DNA from 4 places in the Exiguobacterium sp. s21 genome. Region 2 is predicted to be linked to each of the others. Evidence: riboswitches for the same ligand, from Rfam matches in the RefSeq annotation. Region 2 holds a riboswitch; each other region holds the start of a gene.
The links. Region 2 has a riboswitch for S-adenosylmethionine ahead of mtnK (S-methyl-5-thioribose kinase). Riboswitches for the same ligand answer to the same signal wherever they lie in the genome.

Region 1 (5,902 bases), on a different contig from region 2:
AGCGGGTTGAGCGACTGGAACCAGGCCGGTGAGAGCGTGATCCCTAAAAATTCAAGATCGGTCCGCTTATCGGCATAGCTGGCCAAAATCGTCGCCCCTTGCTCTTGAATCGCCCAGAACATGACCGAGGCGATGAAGAGCGGGATGTAGGCGATGATCCGTGACCGTTCGACTTCCGTCGTTTTCGGACTGCGATACATGATAATGAAGTAAATCGTCGGAATGGCGATCCCGAACACACCGACGAGGCCGATGAACGTGTTGATCGTGAACAAACCTTGCGGGATGAGCACGGCCAACAGGCCACCGATGAGGATGACCGCGATCGTCGTATACTTGATCGCGTTTCTCTTCTCAGACGGCGTCAACGGGTTCGGCACATATGAACCGGCAAGACCAAGGTTGCCTTTCTTCGTGACGAGGAAGACGACGAGACCGATGAACATCCCGACCGCGGCGAGTGCGAAGCCCCAATGGAAGCCGTAGCTCTTTTGGACTCCACCGACAATCAAAGGTGAAATGAAGGCACCGAGGTTGATCCCCATATAGAAGATGCTGAACCCGGCGTCACGACGACGGTCCGTCTCGTGATACAGGTCACCGACGATGCTTGAAACGTTCGGTTTCAACAAGCCCGTACCGATGACAATCAGTGCCATCGAGATGAACAAGAACGTCAGGCTGCCTGGAATCGACAAGACGATATGCCCGAGCATGATGAACACGCCGCCAAAGAAGACGGCCCGAGACGTCCCGAAGACACGGTCGGCGAGCCATCCCCCAATGACCCCCGACATGTAGACGAGTGCGCCGTATACCGACATGATTGACAAGGCGACATTCTGGTCGAGACCGAGACCGCCCTCAGATACCTCGTAGTACATGTAGAACACGAGGATGGCGCGCATCCCGTAATACGAGAACCGTTCCCAAAACTCAGTGAAGAATAGCGTGAACAAGCCTTTAGGCTGTCCGAAAAAACCTTTTTGTGGCACGCTGTCCACAATTTTCTGTTTATCGATCCTTTCCATGAAAGATCCCTCCTTAACCGTATCATCATAAAAAAGAATCATTATGTTTGTAAAGAATAAACGAATGAAAAATTCAAAATTTAATGATATTCGAACGAAATAAAAAATCACACTAAACGACTAGGTTCAGTGCGGTTTTATAAGTCAAGCTGTCTTTTGTTTCGCTTCGGCTGCGCTGACGCGGCGTCCAAGTTGCCAATAGATGAGTCCCGACACGCAACTGGCCGCCCCGACGAGGATCAACGCGATATGTCCGGCGCGTTGGTCGAAGAACAGGCTTGCCATGATCGGTGCGGTCACCCCGCCGATCAACCATTGGATGCTGGCGGCCCCGTTGTAGGCACCGCGCATATTCTCCGGAGCGATCAAGGCGATGAACGTCTGTTGGACCGGGGACATGATCATCTCGCCGAGCGTATAGAAGGCGTACACCGCGAGCAAGACGCTGACGAGAACGAGGTACGGTGTCCCGAGTGAATAGAGGAGACGCGGCATGACGGCGATCAGAATCATGCCGACCCCGAAGATGGTCGCCCCGGCGAGCATGACGTTGCCGAACGACTTGCGGCCGAGTTTCGAAGCGATCGGAAACTGGAACAACACGACCATGATGCCGTTCAAGGCGAGCATATAGGCGAACGGGTTCTCACGATCGGTGTACGATGGCATCGACTCTCTCAAGAAGAGGGGCAGCATGCTCTCAATGAGCGAGAAGCCCATCGAGATGAAGACACCGGCAAAGATGAACACGAGGAACACCTTGTCATTGTAGAACACGCGCAGGACATCCCGGTTCGATGGCGTGTCGACATCGGTCGTCTCTGGGAGTGACTCCCGGATGAAGCGACCGAGGACGAGTGCGTACAAGACGAAGACGAGAGCGGCCGAGTAGAAGATATACTGCCGGTCGATAAAGAGGACGGCACTCCCGAGGAGCGGGCCGAATGCAGCCCCGATATTGTGCCCCATCCGCAACAGCCCGAACGCCTCGTTCATCTGTTCGGGCTCGGTCACATCGGCTACCATCGCGCTTGCGGCCGGGTGGAACAATGAGTTCGTCAAACCGAGCATGGCGTTCAAGAGAAGGAGCGGCCAAAACGTTTCGGCGAAGGCGAAACCGACGAGGGCGAGGGCGTCGCCGAGAATGGCAGCCATCATGATCGGTTTGCGGCCATACAGGTCTGCGAGCCGTCCACCGACGACCGATCCGATGAGCGCCATGATCGGTCCGGTCGCCATGATGACCCCGACCTGGATATAACTGTCGAGCTTGTCGCTATAGTAGAGGACGAGGAACGGTGCGATCATGAACATCATGACACCGGTGATCGTCTCTCCGAGGAAGCGGATCCAAATGTTACGGTCGAGCTGTTTGAGTGATTGAATCATTAAGGTCACCTGCTTTAGTTGATAGAATAAGAAAAGGGACGCAGCATGCACAAAGGCATACGCGTCCCTACGATCTTAGGCATGCCTCGGAAGGCAGGCGACATCACGGATTCAAATCACGGAGAGGCGCCTGCCGGTCTATATGAACTTGGACGTGCGAGCGTTGAATGACTGACATCGGTACCTCTCCTTTCTGCATTGGACTGTCTTCTCTTCAAGATTATGATATTTCCGTGAAATGTGTCAACATAAATCGTCAATGTGTCATAATAATTCGTTCAAATTCTTTCGGCTGAGCCGGTAGTCGATCAACCGAGAGAACACGACTTGAATCATCGCCGTGACCGGGACACTGATGAACATCCCGACGAGACCGAACAGGCTACCTCCGATGATGATCGACGTGATGACCCAAAACGGGGTGATGCCAACGCTGTCGCCGAGAATCTTCGGGCCGAGCCAAAGTCCGTCGAATTGTTGCAACAAGAAGATGAACAAGAGGACGATGAGCGCCGTGAACGGGTCATAGAAGTAAGTGATGATGAACGCCGGGATCATCCCGAGCAGCGGTCCGACGTACGGGATGAAGTTCAAGACACCGACGATGACGCCGAGCAGAAGCGCGTATGGCGCCCCGATGATCAACAGACCGGCGACGGCCAGCACCCCGATGATGAGGCAGTCGAGCGACTTCCCGATGATATAGCGTTTGAAGATATAATCCATCTCTTGGAAGATGTCGATCGTCGTCTTGGCTGACGCGACCGGGAACATCGCATACAACAGCCGCTTGAACATGCGGGCAAAAACCTCTTTGTCTTTCAACAGATAGATTGAGATGACGATCCCAATCAAGAAATTGATGAGCGTCATCGTGAAGCTCGACACGTAGCTGACCGACGACAAGACTGCGGTCTCGACCCAGCCCGAGTAACGTTCCTCGAAGCGGCTGAAATCGATAGCTTGGGCGATCGTCGCGTTGTACTCTTTCAAGTACGTGTTCAACTGGGCGAGGAACCCGTCAATCTGTCGGATGTAGAACGGAAGCTCTTCGATGAGTGAGGCCACACTCGAGTAGATGCGCGGGAGCAATGTCACAGCGGAGATGACAAGAATCCCGATGAAGACGATATAAACGATCAGCAAACCTTGATAGCGTTTTAATTGAAACCGTTCTTCTATATAGGACAGGACGGTATTCAGGAGCAGCGCGATGGTAATTCCCATGATAATCGGCGTCAGCAACTGGAACGTGTAGTGCAACACACTAGAAATCGTGTCCGGTTCACTGATGACTTTCCATAGGACGAGCAGAATCAATCCGATCACGCTCAACTTCCAAATCAATTGACGATTTAATTCCAAAGGTCCATCCCCTCATCTTTTAAATTTTGTAGAATAACGTTCACTTTGTACTATGACCTTTTTTTATCGGGATTCAATAGGCCACACCCATTTTCGAAAAAGGATTGACAAGATTGGTAACGTTTGGTTAACTAAGTGACATATTACAAAAAGACAAATCGCATATAAAAACACTTTCTATCAAGAGAAGCGGAGGGACTGGCCCGATGAAGCTTCAGCAACAGATTGTTCCAATACTGTGCTAATTCCAGCAAGGTGACCTTGAGAGATGGAAAGGTGGTTGTTTGAATACGTCCGTATCTCGACACCCCTTTCCACGGAAAGGGGTGTTTTTTGCATAGGAGGACTATTCATGACTGACAGACGCTCACACTTACTTAAAACTTTACCACCCCAACATTTTGTCGGACTCGCCGATGAAGTCGCAGCACTTGAACAGTCCGGTCGCGATATCATCAGACTCGGTCAAGGGACGCCGGATTTGCCAACGCCCGCCCCAATCTGCGACGCACTTCAGACGGCGCTCCTTGATGCCTCGACCCATCAATACGGTCCGTTCCGCGGTCAGGCCCGTCTGAAACAAGCGGTGGCGACGTTTTACTTGAATGAGTACGGCGTCGAAGTCGATCCCGAGACGGAAGTCGCGATCCTCATCGGTTCCAAGTCCGGACTCATCACGTTGCCGCAATGTGTGCTCGAGCCAGGGGACGGGATCTTGCTACCGAATCCCGGCTATCCTGATTACATCTCGGGGGCACGACTCGCCGGTGCCGTCGTCCGTGACCTCGTCCTCCGGGAAGAGAACGGCTTCTTGCCGGACTATGAGACGCTCGATACGCAAGATGCAAGACTCATGTATTTGAACTACCCGAGCAATCCGACCGGAGCCGTCGCCTCACCCGCTTTCTTTGACGATACCGTCCGTTTCGCCCGGGAGCGGGACTTGATGGTCGTCCACGATTTCGCATACGGCAGCATCGGATTCGATGGCCACGTCCCGCCTAGCTTTCTGCAGGCGGAAGGGGCGAAAGAAGTCGGCATCGAGGTATATACGATGTCGAAAGCGTTCAACATGTCCGGTTGGCGCGTCGCCTTCGCCGTCGGGAACGCGGACATCATCGAGGCGATCAACACGTATCAGGACCACGTCCACGTCAGCGTGTTCTCGGCCATCCAGGCGGCGGCTGTCGTTGCGCTCGAGGCGCCCCGTACCATTCGCGATGACTTGGCACGACTGTACGAGGCACGGCGTGATCGCCTGATCGACGGGTTGAACCGGGCCGGCTGGGCCGTCGAACCGCCGGAAGGCTCGTTCTTCGTCTGGGCGAAAGTGCCCGAGGGTGATGCCAAGTCGTTCTCGCGGAAACTGCTGCATGAAGCCGGTGTCGCCGTCACCCCGGGCTATTTCTTCGGTTCGGAAGGGAACGGATACGTCCGCTTCGGTCTCGTCTCACCGGAACCGAAGATTGACGAGGCCGTCGAACGAATCGAGCGGTTGTTTGCCGCCTATGAGGAGGTGCGCGCATGATTCGTCAGGCCGTCCTTGAATATGACCACGCCGATGACGCGCTCGACCGTCTGGATGACTTAGTCGACGGCCGACGTGCCCACGTCCTGCACGGTCAGAACGGGTATGACGTCGTCCGAGCCATCTTTCCGGCCATCGCGGACTATCCGGCAACAAAATTCAGCGGGGAGTGCACGGACTCGGAAGTCAAACGGCTCAAACCGTTGGACGCCGACGTGTTAATCGCCGTCGGAGGCGGCAAGCTCGTCGACACGGCCAAACTCGTCGCCTATCAACAGAACGTGCCGCTCATCGTCGTCCCGACACTCACCTCGAACTGTGCGGCGTTCACGCCTCTCAGCGTCGTCTATCGGGAGGACGGGAGCTACGACCGCTACGACATGTTCCGCGTCGTCATCGAACGGGTCATCGTTGACTCACGGGTCATCTCGCGCTCACCATATGAATACTTTCGGGCCGGTGTCATCGACACGGTCGCGAAGTTTTACGAGGCCCGTTATTTGAGTGGTGACAGCTCAGCTGACGCCGGCGTCAACACCGGACTCGTCTTGGCCGAGCAGTGCGGGCGTCTCGTCGAACTTGAATTGAG
Region 2 (5,902 bases):
TGAATGTGACCGGTGTCTCGTCGAGCTCGATCGTCCCGGATGTGGGGATGATGGCGCCACTCAACAGCTTCACGAGCGTGCTCTTCCCGGCCCCGTTCAACCCAAGCAAGCCATGAATCTCGCCACGGCGGAGCGTGAAGCTGACGTCATCGAGCACCGTGACATCACCATAGCGTTTCGTGACGCGTTCAAGCCGTAACATCAGTCCGTCCCTTTCATCCAGTCCGACCAGGCCGCGTCTGATGCGCCCCAGTTCGGGACGTATTGACCGAGGTCGTCCATCGTTACTTTCTCGTCCGGCAAGACGTCGCGGTCGACGAGATATGGGTCGACCGAATGAATCGACGGCGTCTCTTCACCAGCTAATTTTTGATACGCGTAACGGACTTGAATCCGTCCGATTTCAGCCGGATCGGTCGCGGCCGTCACTTTCCACGGGCTACCGTCCTCTTGCATGAGCTGCAAATCTTCATCGCTCAAATCAATCCCATAGACGGCGATCTCATCGCGTCCGGCCTGTTTGATGGCACGGCTCGCACCCTTAGCGAACTCGTCCCACATCGCGAACACGGCATCAATCTCACCTTCCGGATACTTCTTCAAAATTGCTTCCATCTGGCTCTGTGTGTCGAGCGCCGTATTGTTCGTCGCCGAACCAAACTTGGCGACTTCTGTGATACCCGGGTAACGCTTCAAGAACGCATCATAAATCGTGTGGCGACGTTCCATCGGTGTGAAGCCACCAACCCAAATCGTGACGATTTTGCCTTCACCGTCCAAATCTTCGGCGAGTGCCTTGAGTGAACGCCAAGCGAGCGAATAGTCGTCTTGGTCGATGACGGTCACGCCTTCGTTCGTCAAATCGTTGTCGAACGCGACGACTTTGATGCCTTTATCGAGCGCGCGTTGGACCGGTTCTTTCAACGCATCGGCACGGCCATGGTCGATCAAGATGACATCGACGCCTTGCGTCGTCGCCGTATCGACATAGCTCGCCATCTTCGACAGGTCGTTGTCGGCGTTGTACACTTTCACGTTGCCGCCGAACGATTCGACTTGTTCCGTCACCCCGTTGATATACTGCGACGAGAACGTCCCGATCGACATCTGCATGATCAGGGCAATATCGATATCTTTCGGAAGTGTGGCATTCGAGACCGAGACGGGTTTCGTCTCCGGCGTCTTCTCAGCCGGCTTCGATGGGGCCGCTTGTTCGTTCGTGCAACCGACGAGCGCCAAGACGAATGTGAATAGTAAAATTAATAGTTTTTTAGACATGAATTGTTCCCCCTACATGATGTGTGATGGCAGTCTCTGTCGGCTCGAACACACCCGCCTCGGTGATGAGTCCGGTGATGAGGTCCGGTGGGGTGACGTCGAACGCCGGATTGAAGACGGTGATGCCGACGGGTGCCGTCGGTTGACCACCGATATGTGTCACTTCTGACGGGTTCCGCTCCTCGATTTCAATCGTGTCATCCGCCGTCAAATCGAACGTCGAATGCGGCGCCGCGACATAGAACGGAATGCCGTAATGTTTGGCAAGGACGGCGAGCTGCAACGTCCCAATTTTATTGGCGACGTGACCCGTCCGTGTGATACGGTCAGCTCCAACGATGATGGCGTCGACTCGTTTTGACTGAATCGTCCAAGCCGCCATATTGTCGGTGATGAGCGTCACGTCGATATCGGCCCGGTCGAGTTCCCAGACAGTGAGGCGTGCCCCTTGCAGGAGCGGCCGCGTCTCACAGGCGAAGACGTTGAAAGATACGCCCTGTTCTTTTCCGACGTAAAACGGCGCGAGCGCTGTGCCGTATCGCGATGTCGCGATGGCACCGGCGTTGCAGATTGTCAACACGTTCCCCCCGGCCGGCAACACCGTCAGCGCATGCTCGCCGATGGCCCGATATGTATCGACGTCCCGGTCGTACAAAGCGATGGCGCGGCGTTTGATTTCCTCGGCAATCGCCTCAAAGTCGTCCCCGACATTTAAATCAAGGAGCGATTCGATCACGTTTTGCAGATTGACCGCCGTCGGTCTTGTCGCAATCAAGCGGCGTCCAACGAGGTCGAGTCGACGGGTGAAGTCCGGGTCGTCGACTAACCGGCCTGCCTCTTTGGCGAGGACGAACGCCCCGAAGTACGCGATGGCCGGGGCACCACGGACTTGGAGCGTCTCGATGGCATGTTCTGCCTGTTCGAGCGTCTCGATTGTCACGTAACGCTCTTCATGTGGTAACAACGTCTGATCCAATAGGATGAGTTCGTCCGTTTGCGAATTAAAGCGGATGTTTTGGACCGTCATACGCGCACCCCCGACAAAAGCGTCACCAAGTCGTCAATCGATTCGACGCTGTGGCGTTCTTTAATGAGCGCCGTCCCGAGGGCAAGCGCGTCACGTTTTCGTTCGAGCCGCGTCGCTTCCGGCAACGTCTCGAGATCGGCGACACCGGCGAGTCCGACGGCACGGCGAATGAGTTCGCAACCGGCATAGCCGATCGTGTCGCTGAAGATTGTCCGCAACAATTCGTCGACGAAACCGTCCGTATTGAACGGCTCGACGGCTCGCTCAAAGTTGGCCCGGAACGTCTTCTCGAACGTCTCCCACACCGTCAAGACGTCCGTGAAACGTTCGAAGCGTTTGAGCGGGTCATGGAACGTCGACAGCGTCAAATGGGCGATAATTTGGCCCAAATCAAAGCCGAACGGTCCGTAAAATGCGAACTCTGGATCGATGATTTTCGTCTCTTGTTGAGTCGCGAAGATGCTGCCTGTATGTAGGTCACCGTGCAGAAGCGCCTCATGTTTCGTGACAAATCCGACTTTCAGTTTCGTCACCTCGACCTTGAGCGCCTGGTCTTGCCAGAGGCGTTCGACATCTTCTCGAAGCGCCGCCTCGATGTTGTTCGACTCCGCGTCTTTGAACGGGTCGGTGAAGATGAGCTTCTCGGTGATGTCACACAGTTCCGGGTTGTAATAGTCACGTTCAATCCGCTTCTTCGCGATCGGGCCGGCCGCATAATCCGACGTCGCGAACAGCGTCTCGCCTAAAAATTCACCGACATGACGCGCGAGTTCCGGATAGCTCTCCCCTTTCAAATAACCGGTGCGGACAATCTCATAATCAGACAGATCTTCTAAAATCGTGTAGGCGAGCGTCCGGTCGCTACCGAGGACGTCCGGGACGAAACGCGGCGCCACGTTCGCAAACTCACGGAGTGCCAACTGTTCAATCCATGCCCGTTCGAGTGTAAGCGGCCAGCTCTCACCGACGACTTTAGCGTATGGGAGCGCCTGTTTGACGATTAGGCGCTGTTCGCCTTGGCGAATCCGAAACACGAGATTCAAATTGCCGTCCCCGATTTCCTCACACTCGGCGATTCCGTCTTGCAAGTATCCTAATTGACGGACGTGCTCGACAACAGACTGTTCTGTAAATGGTTGATATGACATGATGTTTTCCCCTTCCTGTACGTTGCCCACAAAAAAAGCCCCTTTCTCCGCGAGAAAGAGGCACAGCCAAAATGGTTGTTCCTCTCATCTGTCAGACATTCGTCTGGTGGATGTAGCACCGTGCCTAATGGTCGGTTGCTGCGGCGTCATCGGGCCAATTCCCTCTGCCAACTCGCGATAAGAGTGGTTTATTCGATTCGGTGAACTTATGTGATGAATATTACGGACTCGACGTCACAATTGTCAACGTCCTTTTCTCCGTGCCACTCGTCTTTTTTTGTGCATATATGGAAACAACTTCCCAAAATATTTTTTTGGAAAAAAAGGAATTGACGACGTGACGAATCTGTGTAAAAATTCAATTAAATTTCACAACTTCAAATCACATTCTTATCAAGAGCAGACGGAGGGACGAGCCCGATGATGTCGCAGCAACCGACCAGAGATGGCACGGTGCTAATTCTTGCAGCGAAAGCTGAGAGATAAGAGTTCATTTTTTATGATGACCTCTTGCCTCGGCATGGGGTCATTTTTTGTTTGCCTGGAAGGAGGAACCATATGAGTATCACTGCCACATATGAAATCAAACGAACGGATGCGGTCGCAAGCATTGCCGACAAAATCACCCTCGAGCTGACCGTCGGCACATGGACCGAGCTGCGTCATTTAGAGCAAGAGCAGTTACAGGCGTACCGGGGTGAGGTCGTATCGACCACCCATACTGAGACGACGAGCCGGTTCACGATCCGCTATCCGTTACATAATGTCAGCCCTGACTTTTCATCCATCTTGACGACGACGTTCGGGAAACTATCCCTCGACGATTCGATTCGGTTAATCGATTTGACGTTGCCCGAAACGCTCGCCCCTCATTTCAAAGGCGCCAAGTTCGGCGTCGACGGGATTCGCGAGTTGCTCGGTGTCCATGACCGTCCGCTCGTCATGAGCATCTTCAAAGGCGTCATCGGGCGTGACCTCGCGTTTCTCGAGCAGCAACTCCGCGATCAGTTCGCCGGCGGCATCGATATCGTCAAAGACGACGAGATTTTATACGACAATCCGCTCACGCCGTCGCTCGAACGGGCCCGGATCGGAGCGGCCGTCATTCAAGCGCACTTTGAGGCGACCGGGAAACGTGTCCTCTACGCCATCACGCTGAGCGGCCCTGTGTTCGGTCTTCGCGACCAGGCGCTCCGGCTGATCGAGGCCGGTGCGACGGCGCTCCTATTCAACGTCTATACGTACGGTCTTGACGCACTGCGCGAACTTGCGAACGACCCAGACATCCGTGTGCCGATTTTGGCCCACCCGGCCTTTGCCGGCGCCTTGACCGGGTCCATCAGTCATTCGCTCTTACTCGGTAAACTCCCACGTCTCGCCGGGGCCGATTTGACGCTCTTCCCGTCTCCATACGGTTCGCTCGCGACACCACGGGACGAGGCGTTCGCGATTCGTGACTTGAGCGCCGAACCGCATTGGTCGAAACCAATTTTACCGGTCCCGTCAGCCGGGATTCATCCGGGGCTTGTCGCCGATATCATTCGTGATTTCGGGACGGAGGTCGTCATCAACGCCGGCGGTGGCATTCATGGTCACCCGGACGGTGCAGCCGCCGGGGCCCGTGCTTTCCGCCAAGCCATCACTCACGTCCTCGGTCCCACCGAAGGACAGACGGACGAACTCGATACCGCGTTAAAGGCGTGGGCGTCACGATGACGGTCCACATCCTGTGCGACTTCGATGGGACGATCACGGCGGAAGACAATATCATCGCGTTGATGAAGGCATTCGCCCCGCCGGCTTGGGTCGAGTTGAAAGATGCGGTCCTCGAACAACGGATTTCCATTCGCTCCGGTGTCGGTCAAATGTTTCAACTATTGCCGAGCGAGGCCGCCCCGGACTACCGCGATTATTTGTTGGAGCGGATCACGCTCCGCCAAGGGTTCCCATCATTTTTAGAACAGGTTCGGGCGCACGGTTGGAAGTTTGACGTCGTCAGCGGCGGGATGGACTTCTTCGTCCAGCCGGTCTTAGATGGTCACGTCGCCCCTGAGCACATCTACTGTAACGTCGCCGACTTCTCCGACGAGACGGTAACCGTCACGTGGCCGCACGCTTGTGACGAACAGTGTACGAACGATTGCGGCTGTTGCAAGCCGACGATTGCCCGCCGTATCGTCAATCCGAGTGACCGCTTAATCATCATCGGCGACTCGGTGACCGACTTCGAGGTCGCGAAGCGTGCCGACTTCGTCTACGCCCGGGGTCAACTCATCACGCTCTGCGAAGACGCAGGCATCCGTTACGCCCCGTTCGAGACGTTCGACGACATCACCCATCACTTGAAGGAGGTGGCCGTATGAGCCTTACGGCACGTTGGCTTGAACTGGCCGAGATTAAAGACGAACTCGCCGCCCGCGACTGGTTCCCCGGAACGAGTGGGAATTTG
Region 3 (5,902 bases), on a different contig from region 2:
CTCGGCTTCTATTCTCAAGACTCGTTCCTGCCGCTCGCCGGTTTGATTCTGGCCATCATCTTGAACACGGTCGTGCAAAAGTATCAAGTCGGTTGGTGGTTCCGTGTCGATATCCCGGTCCGCGACTTTCTAAACATCGCGTTTTACACGTATATCGTCAGTCTCGTCTTCATTTTAGCAGCCTCGCTCTTCCGTGAGACGAACTTGCTTGTCGTCAGCAGTATCGCCGCCGCACTCACCTTCTTTATTAAGCGGCTCATCATCCAGAAAGGTCGGCAAGACGCCTTCAAATCGTTGATTGAACAATATGATGAGGCAAAAGAAGCCGTGTCGTTGTCGCAGAGCGAGGCGCAAGCCATCGAGGTGTTCCTCAGTCAATGTGAACGACTCAACGAGTACGACGAAGGGTTCGTTGAGTTCAAACTGTTCGACCGCACACTTTACTTTGATTTAAAGACGCGCCAGCCGATCGACCGTCACATCGTGTTCGATTTGCTCGATCACGCTTATCCGAACGAAGCCTCGGTCGAATATGAGATGCGCTTCGAATGGGACGCACCACTGTCGAACGAATTTGACGACGACTATCATAGTTTCATCTCGGTTCGGTCCGAGGAGATCGAAGGGATTCGCACGTGGCTCGTCATGACGGGTGAACACGTCTATGGGTATCCCCCGACCATCCAACGTGAAATCGTCAAACTTCTCAAGTCGTTCAACCGGACGATCAGCCGCTGCCATGAGCGCGACCGTCTTTACACGGAAAGTCGGACCGACAGCTTGACGCTCCTCGCCAATGCACGCGCGTTTTACGAATACGGGATTCAACAAATCTCGGACGGTTCGATGTATCCGATTTCGGTCGCGATGCTCGACATCGACTTTTTCAAAAAAATCAACGATGTGCACGGACATCAAGTCGGGGACAGTGTGCTCCAAGAGTTTGGACGGCGGATTCGCCAGGCACTCCGCACCGAAGATTTTGCCGCCCGTTACGGCGGTGAAGAGTTCATCTTGCTATTGAACCGTTGCGATGTCGAACAGGCAATCGAGATCGCCGAACGGATCCGGCAACAAATCGAGAACAAACCGTTCCACGTCGACGGGATCGATATCCCCGTCACCGCTTCGATCGGTGTCGACACGATTCAGGCGTTCGGTGACAAACGCCTCGACGATACGATTCGTAACGCTGACCGGGCCCTCTACGTCGGCGGGAAGTACGCCGGACGCAACCGCGTCGCCCATTACAATTTCTTAACGACCTGACTCACCCCCACGTTCACCGCGTGGGGGTTTGCTATTGACAAGCGGATTTGAAACAAGTACGTTAGGGAACGTGTCTTATAATTAAATATCACAACTTTTTTATCAAGAGAGACTGAGGGACTGGCCCAGTGACGTCTCGGCAGCGGGTAACCTGTGCCAAATCCAGCGAGCAGTCTGCTCGAAAGATGAAAAAAGTGTTTTCTTGTAGAGAGAGCCTTTTTTCAGAAGGCTCTCTTTTTATTTTATGAATGAGGTGAATCGATTGGAACAACCGACAGCTAACAAATGGGCACTATTGCCTTTGCTCGTCTTCCTCGTCTTCTTTATCGGGGCAGGCATCTACTATAACGACTTTTATAAATTCCCGGTCCTGATCGCGGCGTTGATCGCGGTCATCGTCGCGGCGATGATGACGAAAGGCAGCGTCACTCAGACGGTCGAGCGTGTCGCCCAAGGTGCGGGGAACCCCGGCATTTTAATCATGGTCTTCATCTTCTTGCTCGCCGGAGCGTTCTCGAGTGTCGCCGAAGCAATCGGCGCAATCGACGCGACCGTCAATGTGGCGCTGACATTTTTACCGTCCTCGCTTCTACTGAGCGGTTTATTCGTCATCGCGGCTTTCATCTCGATGGCGATGGGAACGTCGACGGGCACGATTGCGGCCCTCGCCCCGATCACGCTCGGTATCCACGAAGAAAGTGGCGTCAATATCGCTATCGCGGCGGCTGCCGTCGTCGGTGGTGCCATGTTCGGGGACAACTTGTCGTTCATCTCGGACACGACAATCGCTGCCGTCCGGACCCAGCGTACCAATATGCGTGACAAATTCCGAACCAACTTTTGGATTGTCCTCCCGGCCGCCCTTATCACAATCGTCCTCTTATCGGTGTTATCGAGTGGAGAATCGACTGTCGATGCAGCCGCGTTCGAATGGTATAAACTCATTCCATACCTCGCCGTCATCGCTCTCGCCTTGACCGGGTTGAACGTCATTCTCGTTTTGCTTGGCGGGATCGCCTTGACCGGCATCATCGGTTTGATCGATGGGAGTTTGGCTTTCACTTCATACGTCACGGCTATGGCAGACGGGATGATGGGTATGGCCGAGATTTCGCTCTTGACGCTCCTCATGGGCGGACTCGTCGGACTCATCTCACATAACGGCGGGCTCACTTACTTGCGTGACGCGCTCACGTCGCGGATTCAAAAACGTGCCGGTGCCGAATGGAGCACTGCCGGGCTCGTCAGCGCGACCAACGTCGCGACGGCGAACAACACGATCTCGGTTCTTGTGGCCGGTCCGCTCGCCGCCAATATCGCCGACACGTATGACATCGAGCGAAAGAAATCAGCGAGTGTGCTCGACATCTTCTCGTGTGGCGTCCAAGGCCTGTTGCCTTATGGGGCACAGTTGCTCATCGCCGCCGAATTGACGAATACGGCGTCACCAGCGCTCGTCCCGTATATGTTCTATCCATTCCTGCTCTTCATTTGCGGAGGGCTGGCCATCGTCTTTAACTTCCCGCGTTTCAAAAAGCGCGCCTAACCAAAACGACCCTTTGAAGCACTAGCTTCGAAGGGTCGTTTGACGTTTCGTTTCACGTTCACGTTGAAGTTGTTCGTTGCGTTTTTTGAAGGCGCGCCGCTTGAGCAATTCCTCGAGACCACGGCTGATCGCCCAAAGGATAAACAGTAACAGTCCAAGCATCGATAAGCGGAACGGACTTTGAATAAACTCTTCCCACTGGTCACCAATGACCGAAAAAATCAAGACGACAAGCAGTTTCCCGAACCCCGCCGCCATGATGAATGTCCGAAGCGGCATTTGAATGAGGGCGAGTAAGTATGTGATCAAACTGACCGGGATGAACGGGAGTGAATATAAAAACCCAAGCGAGATCGGGCTCATATGGTTGATGCGTTCCAGCCAATATACCCCTTGTTTATGTTTTTCGAGCCACCGTGTCATCGGTTTACGGAATACGTAACGGACGGCTGTAAAGACAAGAATCGTCCCTAGTAAACTACCGACCCAAGACAATAACGTCCCGAGCAAGAACCCATACGTGGCCGCGTTCGCCGAAATGATGAGGACGAGCGGAAGAAATGGAAAGATCGCCTCAAGGAACGGCGCCCCTAGTCCCGCCCATGGGCCTCCCGGAAGCTCTTGCAGCCATTCAATCAGTTGGATAATCCATTGTTGGAGTGATGTGAGCATATCAGTTTCCACCTTCGACTTTCATTAATACCTTTTACCCGATTTCGCTCAGGAAGACGCATCCCCCTGCACGCCAGTAAAAAAAATAAAAAGTATTTGCGAAATTTCGCTGTGATATCTATCATATAATATGGACTTGTGGTTGCAGGCAAGTCCGCTCGTCGAACGACACAACCCAACGTTCGTTTTCCTGCAAAAAACTGAACACAGGGGAGTAATAACATGGAAACAAAACCAATGCGGGTCTTGCTGTACTATAAGTACGTCAACATCGAAGACCCAGAAACGCTCACACAAGAGCACCTCAAGTATTGTAAGGACCTTGGCATCAAAGGACGGATCTTGATTTCTTCCGAAGGAATCAACGGAACGTGCTCTGGGACTTGGGAACAGACCGAGCAATACATGAACGACTTGAAAGCGAACCCGCTTTTCAGCGATATCGAGTTCAAAATCGATGAAGTCGAAGAGCATGCGTTCAAAAAAATCTTTGTCCGTCATAAGAAAGAGCTTGTGACGTGGCGCTTTGATGGTGAGTTCGACGTTCCTAAACAGCACGGTGCGTACCTCGAACCGGCAGAATGGAAAGAGATGATGAATCGCGACGATGTCGTCATCCTCGATGTTCGTAACAACTACGAGTACGATCTTGGTCACTTTAAAAATGCGATCAAAATCGACGTAGAGGCTTCTCGTTACATGCCAGATTGGCTCGAAGAGAACAAGGACCTCTACGAAGGGAAAACCTTACTCACGTACTGTACCGGAGGCGTCCGTTGCGAGAAATTTACCGCATATATGCGTGACCAAGGTCACGACAACATTTTCCACCTAAAAGGCGGCGTCGCCATGTACGGCAAAGACGAAGCCACGAAAGGCGAAGACTGGGAAGGTGAGCTTTACGTCTTTGACGAGCGCATCAACGTCCCGGTCAACACGGTCAACCCGTCCGTTGTTTCGGAGTGCATGCACTGCGGAACGAAGACGGTCCGCTACGTTAATTGTGCCAACCCGGTGTGTAATGCCCAACACTTCTGTTGTGAAGAGTGTGAACCGAAACAAATGCGTTCATGCTCGAAAGAGTGCCAGGAGCATCCACGTAACCGCTATATCATCGAGAATATCGCGGACAAACTTCAGGAGACTGAAGGCGTCGTCGGGTAACAAAAATCGACCAGAAAGCACTTCGAGCCTACGCTCGGGGTGCTTTTTTGACAGAAACTTTACGTCTAGTGCCTGAAAGAATCGGGTATAGTGTAGATACCATTGTCAGACAGGAAGTGAATCGATTGCTCTTTAACGAACCTTTACTCGCCGCCTTGCTCGCGTGGTTCATCGCCCAAGCGGCCAAGCTCGTAACCGAACTCATTAAAACACGAGATTTTGAACTTGAAATCATGTTTGCCTCAGGTGGGATGCCAAGTTCCCACTCCTCGACCGTCGTCGCATTGACGACCGTGATCGGGCGTATCGAAGGAATCGATTCCAGCATGTTCGCGCTCGCCCTGATTTTCGCGACGATTGTCATGTACGATGCGACCGGTGTCCGGCAAGCGGTCGGGTTTCAAGCCCGTTTGTTGAACGACTATTTCAAAGGCATCAAACATGAAACACCGATTTTAAATGAGTTGGTCGGTCACACCCCGTTCCAAGTCATCGTCGGTGCCCTGCTCGGTCTCGTCATCGGATTATTTTTCCCGATTTAAGCTGAATTTTAGAGGCATGTCGCCCCTTCTTCTCAAAACACTCTATCTTTTTGTGAACTTTCACAACAGAGACGGTATAGTGAGAGAGAGGAGGAATCGACATGCCTTTTTTGCAGAAATCTTATGAATCGCTCGATACGCTTGCCGAAGCAATCGGACAAGCGATTCGGGCCCCAATCACGATTGAAAATCGCCACCATCAGTTGCTCGCCTACAGCACCCACCCCGACTCGACCGACCCGGCCCGCATCGCGACCATCATCGGCCGTCGTGTGCCGGAAGCGGTCATCGAGGACTTATGGGAAAGTGGAATCCTGCAAGAAGTGATCGACCGAGACGAACCGGTCGTCATCCCAGCCCGGATGGCTGTCGGTTTAGGCGAACGTGCCGCTGTCGTTATCAAACAACAGGACGATGTGCTCGGTTATATTTGGAGCCTCGCCCGAACGACCCCGTTCTCGGAACAAGAGCTCACTGTGTTAAAAGAAGGCGCGAGCATCGCTAAAAAATTGCTCATGACCATCGCCATGCATGAGCGGCGCATCGATGCCGAGCTCGAGCGTTTCTTTTTAGAGGTGTTGGCCAGCCCCAATTTGTCGTCCGCTCATCGCGATCGTTTGAATGAACTCGCTCCGATTGCTGTCGCCAGCCGACTCACCATCATCGAGTGCAGCCAACCGATCACCCCACAGCTGGCGGAGCGATTGTT
Region 4 (5,902 bases), on a different contig from region 2:
ATGAGGAACGCGCCTTCCTCGATGCGGATGGCGCCGCTCCCGACCTGGGTCGCGATGCCGATCGTCCCGGCCTCGAGCGCCGAGCGTCCGAATTGCATGGCGACGGCAACACCGATGATGACCGGTAACAGGCGCATCGCGATCGTCGTCGCATCTAAGATGAATTGCAAGGACGGAACATACGGCAAGATGGCTTTCGTTAATTCACCGAGCAATGCGCTCGGGATGAGGGCGATGAGGATGGCAAGACTGAGGCCGTTCAAGACGTTCATTAAAAATTGTTTTCCGGTAAGCTTCTCTTCCGTCATTGGGGATTCACCTGTCCTTTTCTACTGGTTTGCTGTTATGTACAAAAGCGATAAAGTTATTGACCATACTATGCCTCTTTCAGCTAAGCGTCAACAGGAAATATTGAAATGTTCAGAATTTTCCAATTGAGCACAACTTTTGAACCGAGCGGTCCGCATTCATATACTTATAAAAGAGGTGAGAACAATGATGACTGACGGATTGTTATATATATACGCCCCGATGTGTGGTACATGCGCCGTGGCCGAGCGAATGCTCTCGGTCGTCGAGGCGGTCGACCCAGAATTGAAGATCGAAAAGCGTGATGCCAACTTCATCCCGAACGAGCTCGAGGCGTATCAAGTGATGAGCGTCCCGGCGCTCTTAAAGCTGGAGAATGGCCAAGTTCGCGATCGGTTATACGCATTCCAAAACGTCCAGCACGTCCTATCTTTCGTTAAGTGAGATAGGATGATGAGAATAATCTGAAAATTTTAAATAATCAGTTGACACAGAAAGTTCACGAATGATATATTCATTACAACATCTTACTTGAACACAACATAGGACGAGATTTTCCCGTCATCAAGACGTTTTCGAACAACCGTTGCATGAGCTTACGCGATTTCAGGTGGACCTTCCCTTCGATTGTCCCCCAAAAAAATCAAGCGTCGGGGCACCGGTCGCGTAATTGCATGGTCCGTTCGAAGACCGAGTGATGGTCGGGTCAAAATCCCCCATATAAGGATGAATGCTCTGATCGGGCAAAAGGGGTTCATCTATGGGTTGTCCTTCAGTGACTCAAGGTGCTACGTTCTGTGCCATCCTCGGATGGCACCTTTTTTTATTTTTTCGCATAAAATAGTTTGACATAAAAATAATATGTCGCTATGATAAGGCTAATCGAATACGCAACCACTCTTATCAAGAGAGGCTGAGGGACTGGCCCTATGACGCCCAGCAACCGCGGAGCAATCCGAAATGGTGCTAATTCCAGCAAGGTATTTACCTTGGAAGATGAGAGCAATCGTTGTCCGTACGATAAAGTACGCACGTTTGCTCAAACGTGCGTACTTTTTTGTTGTCAGGAGGGAAATGGATTGATTCAATTACGCAATGTAGCCAAATGGTTCGACACGAAGAACGGTCGGGTCCAGGCGGTCGATGATGTGTCGCTTACAATCGATCGCGGCGAAATTTTTGGGATAATCGGATATTCGGGGGCAGGGAAGTCGACGCTCATCCGTCTGCTCAATCGACTCGAGTCACCGTCAACCGGTGAAATCGTTGTCGCTGGCAGCGAGCTGACAAAACTCACACCGAAGGAACTACGCGGGGTACGTAAAAACGTCTCGATGGTGTTCCAACACTTCAACTTGTTATGGTCGCGCACAGTTGCTGAGAATATCAGCTTCCCGCTCGAGCTCATCGGGGTACCGGCGAGCGAGCGCAAACGCCGCGTCCAAGAACTCGTCGAACTCGTCGGCCTCGCCGGACGAGAAGACAGCTATCCGTCACAACTATCGGGCGGCCAAAAGCAGCGAGTTGGGATTGCCCGTGCGCTCGCTACGAATCCAGAAGTGCTCCTCTGCGATGAAGCGACGAGCGCCCTCGACCCGAAGACGACGGATTCGATTCTCGAACTGCTCGTCAGCATCAACAAGAAGCTCGGATTGACGATCGTCCTCATCACGCATGAGATGCACGTCATCCAAAAGATTTGTCACCGCGTCGCCGTCATGGAGGCCGGGAAGGTTGTCGAGACCGGACAAGTCGCCGACGTGTTCCAACATCCGGAACAGCCGATCACGAAAGAATTCGTCAAACAGATCGGCGCGGTCGATGACATGTCGCTCACGTTCGAGCACTTGAAAGCCCGTTATCCGAGCGGTCAAATCGTCAAGCTCAAATTCTTGAACGAGACGGCCGAACAACCGATTCTGTCGGAAGTGTTGAAGCAACATGACATCGGCTTCAACATCATCGGCGGCAACGTGACGCAGTCACAAGTCGGTGCCCTCGGGACATTATTCATCCAATTGATCGGAGAGCCGGCTGAAGTCGAGCGGGCCATCGCCTCAATCCGATCGCAGGCAGTGGAAGTGGAGGTAGAAAGCGATGTTTCCTAATGTAGATTGGCAAGTCATGTTAGAACAGACGTGGGAGACGCTCTATATGACGCTCGTCGCCGGAGCCGCAACGTTCGTCATCGGTCTCGCCCTCGGGATGCTCTTATACGTCACGAACGAGCCGCTCATGATGAAGAATCGTCCGATTTACACGGTCATCAGCGCGGTCGTCAACATCTTCCGGTCGATCCCGTTCATCATTTTGATTATCTTGCTCATCCCGTTCACGTTACTCGTCGTCGGGACGATGCTAGGGTCGACGGCAGCACTGCCGGCACTCATCATCGGTGCGGCCCCGTTCTATGCGCGGATGGTCGAGCTCGCGCTTCGCGAAGTCGACCGCGGTGTCATCGAGGCGGCTGAATCGATGGGCGCGACAAAATGGCAGATCGTCTATAAAGTATTGTTCCCTGAAGCGTTGCCGGCCATCGTGTCAGGCATCACGGTCACGATCGTCGCAATCGTCGGTTACACGGCGATGGCAGGGGTCGTCGGCGGCGGGGGACTCGGGAACTTGGCGTTCCTCGAAGGGTTCCAACGTTCACAAAGTGACGTCACGTTCGTCGCGACCGTCTTAATCTTGGTCATCGTCTTCGTCATCCAGTTCATCGGCGATCGACTCGTATCTGTAATCGATAAGCGTTCCGCTTAATCAAATAGAAAATTTGGAGGGGTTTTATAATGAAATCATGGAAAACAGTACTCGGTTTAACGGCAGCTTCAGCACTCACGATTCTCGCGGCTTGCGGCGGCGGGGATTCAGAATCAGGTTCGGGCGATGACAAGACGCTCGTCGTCGGCGCGTCAAACGTCCCGCACGCTGAGATTTTAGAGCATGTCCAAGACGAATACGAAGAGAAGGGCTATACGCTCGAAATCAAGAAGTTCCAAGACTACGTCCTCCCGAACAAGACGCTCGCAGACGGAGAGTTGGACGCGAACTACTTCCAACATCAACCGTACCTCGAGTCGCAAATGGCTGAAAACAAAGACTACAAATTCGCTTCAGCCGGCGGCGTCCACATCGAGCCAATCGGTGTGTACTCGCAAGACTACGCATCACTCGATGAGCTTCCAGACGGCGCGGAAATCATCATGAGCTCGTCGGTCGCTGACCACGGACGAATCCTCACGATGCTCCAATCAGAAGGCTTGCTCACGCTCGCGGAAGGCAAAACAGTAGACGCGACGGTGTCAGACATCGTCGACAACCCGAAAAACTTGAAATTCAAGACAGACGTCGAAGCGGCACTTCTCCCGCAAGCGTTCAACAACGGTGAAGGGGACGCGGTCCTCATCAACACGAACTACGCGATCGATGCCGGCCTCAACCCGCTCGAAGACGCGATCGCTCTCGAAGGCGAAGATTCACCTTACGTCAACTTGATCGTCACACGTGAAGGCGACGAAGATGACGAGCGCGTCAAGGCACTCCTCGAAGTCCTCACGTCAGAAGAGACACAACAGTGGATCTTGGATGAGTACAAAGGTGCAGTCGTACCGGTCAAACAATAATCTCGTCCAGGCCCGGGTGATCCCGGGCCTTTTTTGTTTGCAGTGGTTTTGGTTCACCAATAGAAGTACACTACATATATGTAGAAAAAGGGGGGATTCGGATGAACATACGACAGATTCATCCGCTGACGCTGGGCGTCTTGTTCGGTACGTTTTTTGCCCGGCTGTCGACATTTTTTGTTATGCCATTTTTTGCGATATATTTGGCGACGCTCGGTTTCTCGGCGAGCGTGATCGGGACGGTGTTCGCCATCTCGGCGCTATCGGGGTTGTTCATGAGCTTTTTCGGGGGGACGCTGTCTGACCGTTACGGGCGCAAACAGTTGATGCTAATCGGTATCGTCTTGAACGCCTTGACATTCACGGGCTTCGCACTCGTGACGGAATTGTTTTGGTTTTATATGTTCTCGGTACTCATGGGTGTGTCGCGGTCGTTCCTCGAGCCGGCGTCCCGCGCGCTCATCAGCGACACGACGCAGCCGGATCAGCGCGTCATCGTCTATAACGTCCGCTATTTTTTAATCAATATTGCGGCGGCGATTGGTCCTTTACTCGCGGTCGTCTTATCGCTCACCGGTGCGAAGAGCGCTTTCTTCGTCGTGACGGGCGTGTATGTACTATATGGACTCGTCATTTCGACGCTATTCCGGAAGTATCCGTTCGAAGAAGGCGATGGCGTCAAAGTCCGACCACGCTTGACGGAGACGTTCCGTGTGTTACAACAAGATAAGACGTTCCGCTTTGTCATCATCGGGATGATCTTTGCCATCATCGGCTATAGTCAGTTCAATGCGACGTTGCCGCAGTTCATCGCGTTCCATGACGGATTCGATAACAGCTCCCGCCTGTTCGCGTATCTATTGACGGTTAACGCGATCACCGTGCTCGTCGTCCAGTATCCGATTATGCGGTTTGGGATTCGTGTCTCGCCAATCAAGTCGCTCTTCTTCGGTGTCGGTACGTTGTCGACAGGGCTCCTCCTCATCGGCTTGGCGACCGAGACGTGGATCTTATTCGTCGCGATGGTCATCTTCACGGTCGGCGAGGTCCTCATGTTCACGATGACGGACGTGTTGACCGATGAGCTCGCACCGGCCCATCTGCGTGGGACGTATTTTGGGGCGATGGGGTTGACGGCGCTCGGTCAGACGATTGGTCCCGTCATCGGGGGAGTATTGCTTGATGGATTCGACAATGCGGCGCTACCAGTGTTTGGAAGCTTGGCCGTATTGACGGCATGCGGCGCCTTCTTCTTCGCCGGCGCCTTGAAAGAACGGAAAATCGTTTTGGCGTTAGCTGAGGAAAAAGTTGGATAATGTCTTGATTTCCCGATATTCTCATTCTCAACATTTAAGTTTTATTGAGAATGAATAATAAGGTGAGTCGCTTGAAATAAAAAATTGCCTAGATTAAGATTAGAATATATCTAATCTACGCCAACAATGGCGAGAAAACGGAAGGGGTATCCGAATGTCTAACGTACCACACATGAAAATTGATGACCTCCGCGTCTCAATCGAAGGAAAAGAGATCGTCAAAGGTCTGAATCTTGAAATTAAAGGTGGCGAAATTCACGCCATCATGGGTCCTAACGGGACGGGTAAATCTACACTCGCATCGGCACTTATGGGTCATCCATTGTATGAAGTCACAGGTGGAAGCGTTGATTTGAACGGCGAAGACGTACTCGACATGGAAGTCGACGAGCGCGCGCAAGCCGGAATGTTCCTCGCGATGCAGTATCCTGCTGAAATCAGTGGTGTCACGAATGCCGATTTCTTGCGTTCAGCAATCAACTCGCGCCGTGAAGAAGGCCAAGAAATCTCGCTCATGAAGTTCATCCGTGAACTTGATGCGAAGATGGATGTCCTCGAAATTCCTTCAGAAATGGCACACCGCTATTTAAACGAAGGCTTCTCAGGCGGAGAGAAAAAACGTAACGAGATTCTTCAAATGATGATGATCAAACC

Region 1: another riboswitch for S-adenosylmethionine. It lies ahead of KNP06_RS08600 (aminotransferase class I/II-fold pyridoxal phosphate-dependent enzyme); the one in region 2 lies ahead of mtnK (S-methyl-5-thioribose kinase).
Region 3: another riboswitch for S-adenosylmethionine. It lies ahead of KNP06_RS07065 (Na+/H+ antiporter NhaC family protein); the one in region 2 lies ahead of mtnK (S-methyl-5-thioribose kinase).
Region 4: another riboswitch for S-adenosylmethionine. It lies ahead of KNP06_RS00195 (methionine ABC transporter ATP-binding protein); the one in region 2 lies ahead of mtnK (S-methyl-5-thioribose kinase).

What each region holds. Positions count from the first base shown of each region.
Region 1 is NZ_JACSLF010000006.1:39,135-45,036, reverse strand. It holds gene KNP06_RS08615 (peptide MFS transporter) at 1-1,031, opposite strand, end outside; gene KNP06_RS08610 (MDR family MFS transporter) at 1,176-2,420, opposite strand; gene KNP06_RS08605 (AI-2E family transporter) at 2,685-3,785, opposite strand; SAM riboswitch class I at 3,960-4,060, shown strand; gene KNP06_RS08600 (aminotransferase class I/II-fold pyridoxal phosphate-dependent enzyme) at 4,138-5,313, shown strand; gene KNP06_RS08595 (iron-containing alcohol dehydrogenase family protein) at 5,310-5,902, shown strand, end outside.
Region 2 is NZ_JACSLF010000003.1:118,352-124,253, forward strand. It holds gene KNP06_RS05175 (sugar ABC transporter ATP-binding protein) at 1-202, opposite strand, end outside; gene KNP06_RS05180 (sugar ABC transporter substrate-binding protein) at 202-1,278, opposite strand; gene mtnA (S-methyl-5-thioribose-1-phosphate isomerase) at 1,271-2,305, opposite strand; gene mtnK (S-methyl-5-thioribose kinase) at 2,302-3,453, opposite strand; SAM riboswitch class I at 3,535-3,637, opposite strand; SAM riboswitch class I at 3,841-3,942, shown strand; gene KNP06_RS05195 (2,3-diketo-5-methylthiopentyl-1-phosphate enolase) at 4,012-5,169, shown strand; gene KNP06_RS05200 (2-hydroxy-3-keto-5-methylthiopentenyl-1-phosphate phosphatase) at 5,166-5,816, shown strand; gene KNP06_RS05205 (methylthioribulose 1-phosphate dehydratase) at 5,813-5,902, shown strand, end outside.
Region 3 is NZ_JACSLF010000004.1:189,152-195,053, reverse strand. It holds gene KNP06_RS07070 (GGDEF domain-containing protein) at 1-1,269, shown strand, start outside; SAM riboswitch class I at 1,366-1,461, shown strand; gene KNP06_RS07065 (Na+/H+ antiporter NhaC family protein) at 1,514-2,815, shown strand; gene KNP06_RS07060 (TVP38/TMEM64 family protein) at 2,837-3,487, opposite strand; gene trhO (oxygen-dependent tRNA uridine(34) hydroxylase TrhO) at 3,710-4,651, shown strand; gene KNP06_RS07050 (divergent PAP2 family protein) at 4,768-5,193, shown strand; gene KNP06_RS07045 (PucR family transcriptional regulator) at 5,295-5,902, shown strand, end outside.
Region 4 is NZ_JACSLF010000001.1:31,819-37,720, reverse strand. It holds gene KNP06_RS00205 (PTS sugar transporter subunit IIC) at 1-308, opposite strand, end outside; gene KNP06_RS00200 (thioredoxin family protein) at 496-753, shown strand; SAM riboswitch class I at 1,207-1,312, shown strand; gene KNP06_RS00195 (methionine ABC transporter ATP-binding protein) at 1,389-2,417, shown strand; gene KNP06_RS00190 (methionine ABC transporter permease) at 2,407-3,069, shown strand; gene KNP06_RS00185 (MetQ/NlpA family ABC transporter substrate-binding protein) at 3,099-3,932, shown strand; gene KNP06_RS00180 (MDR family MFS transporter) at 4,034-5,248, shown strand; gene sufC (Fe-S cluster assembly ATPase SufC) at 5,421-5,902, shown strand, end outside.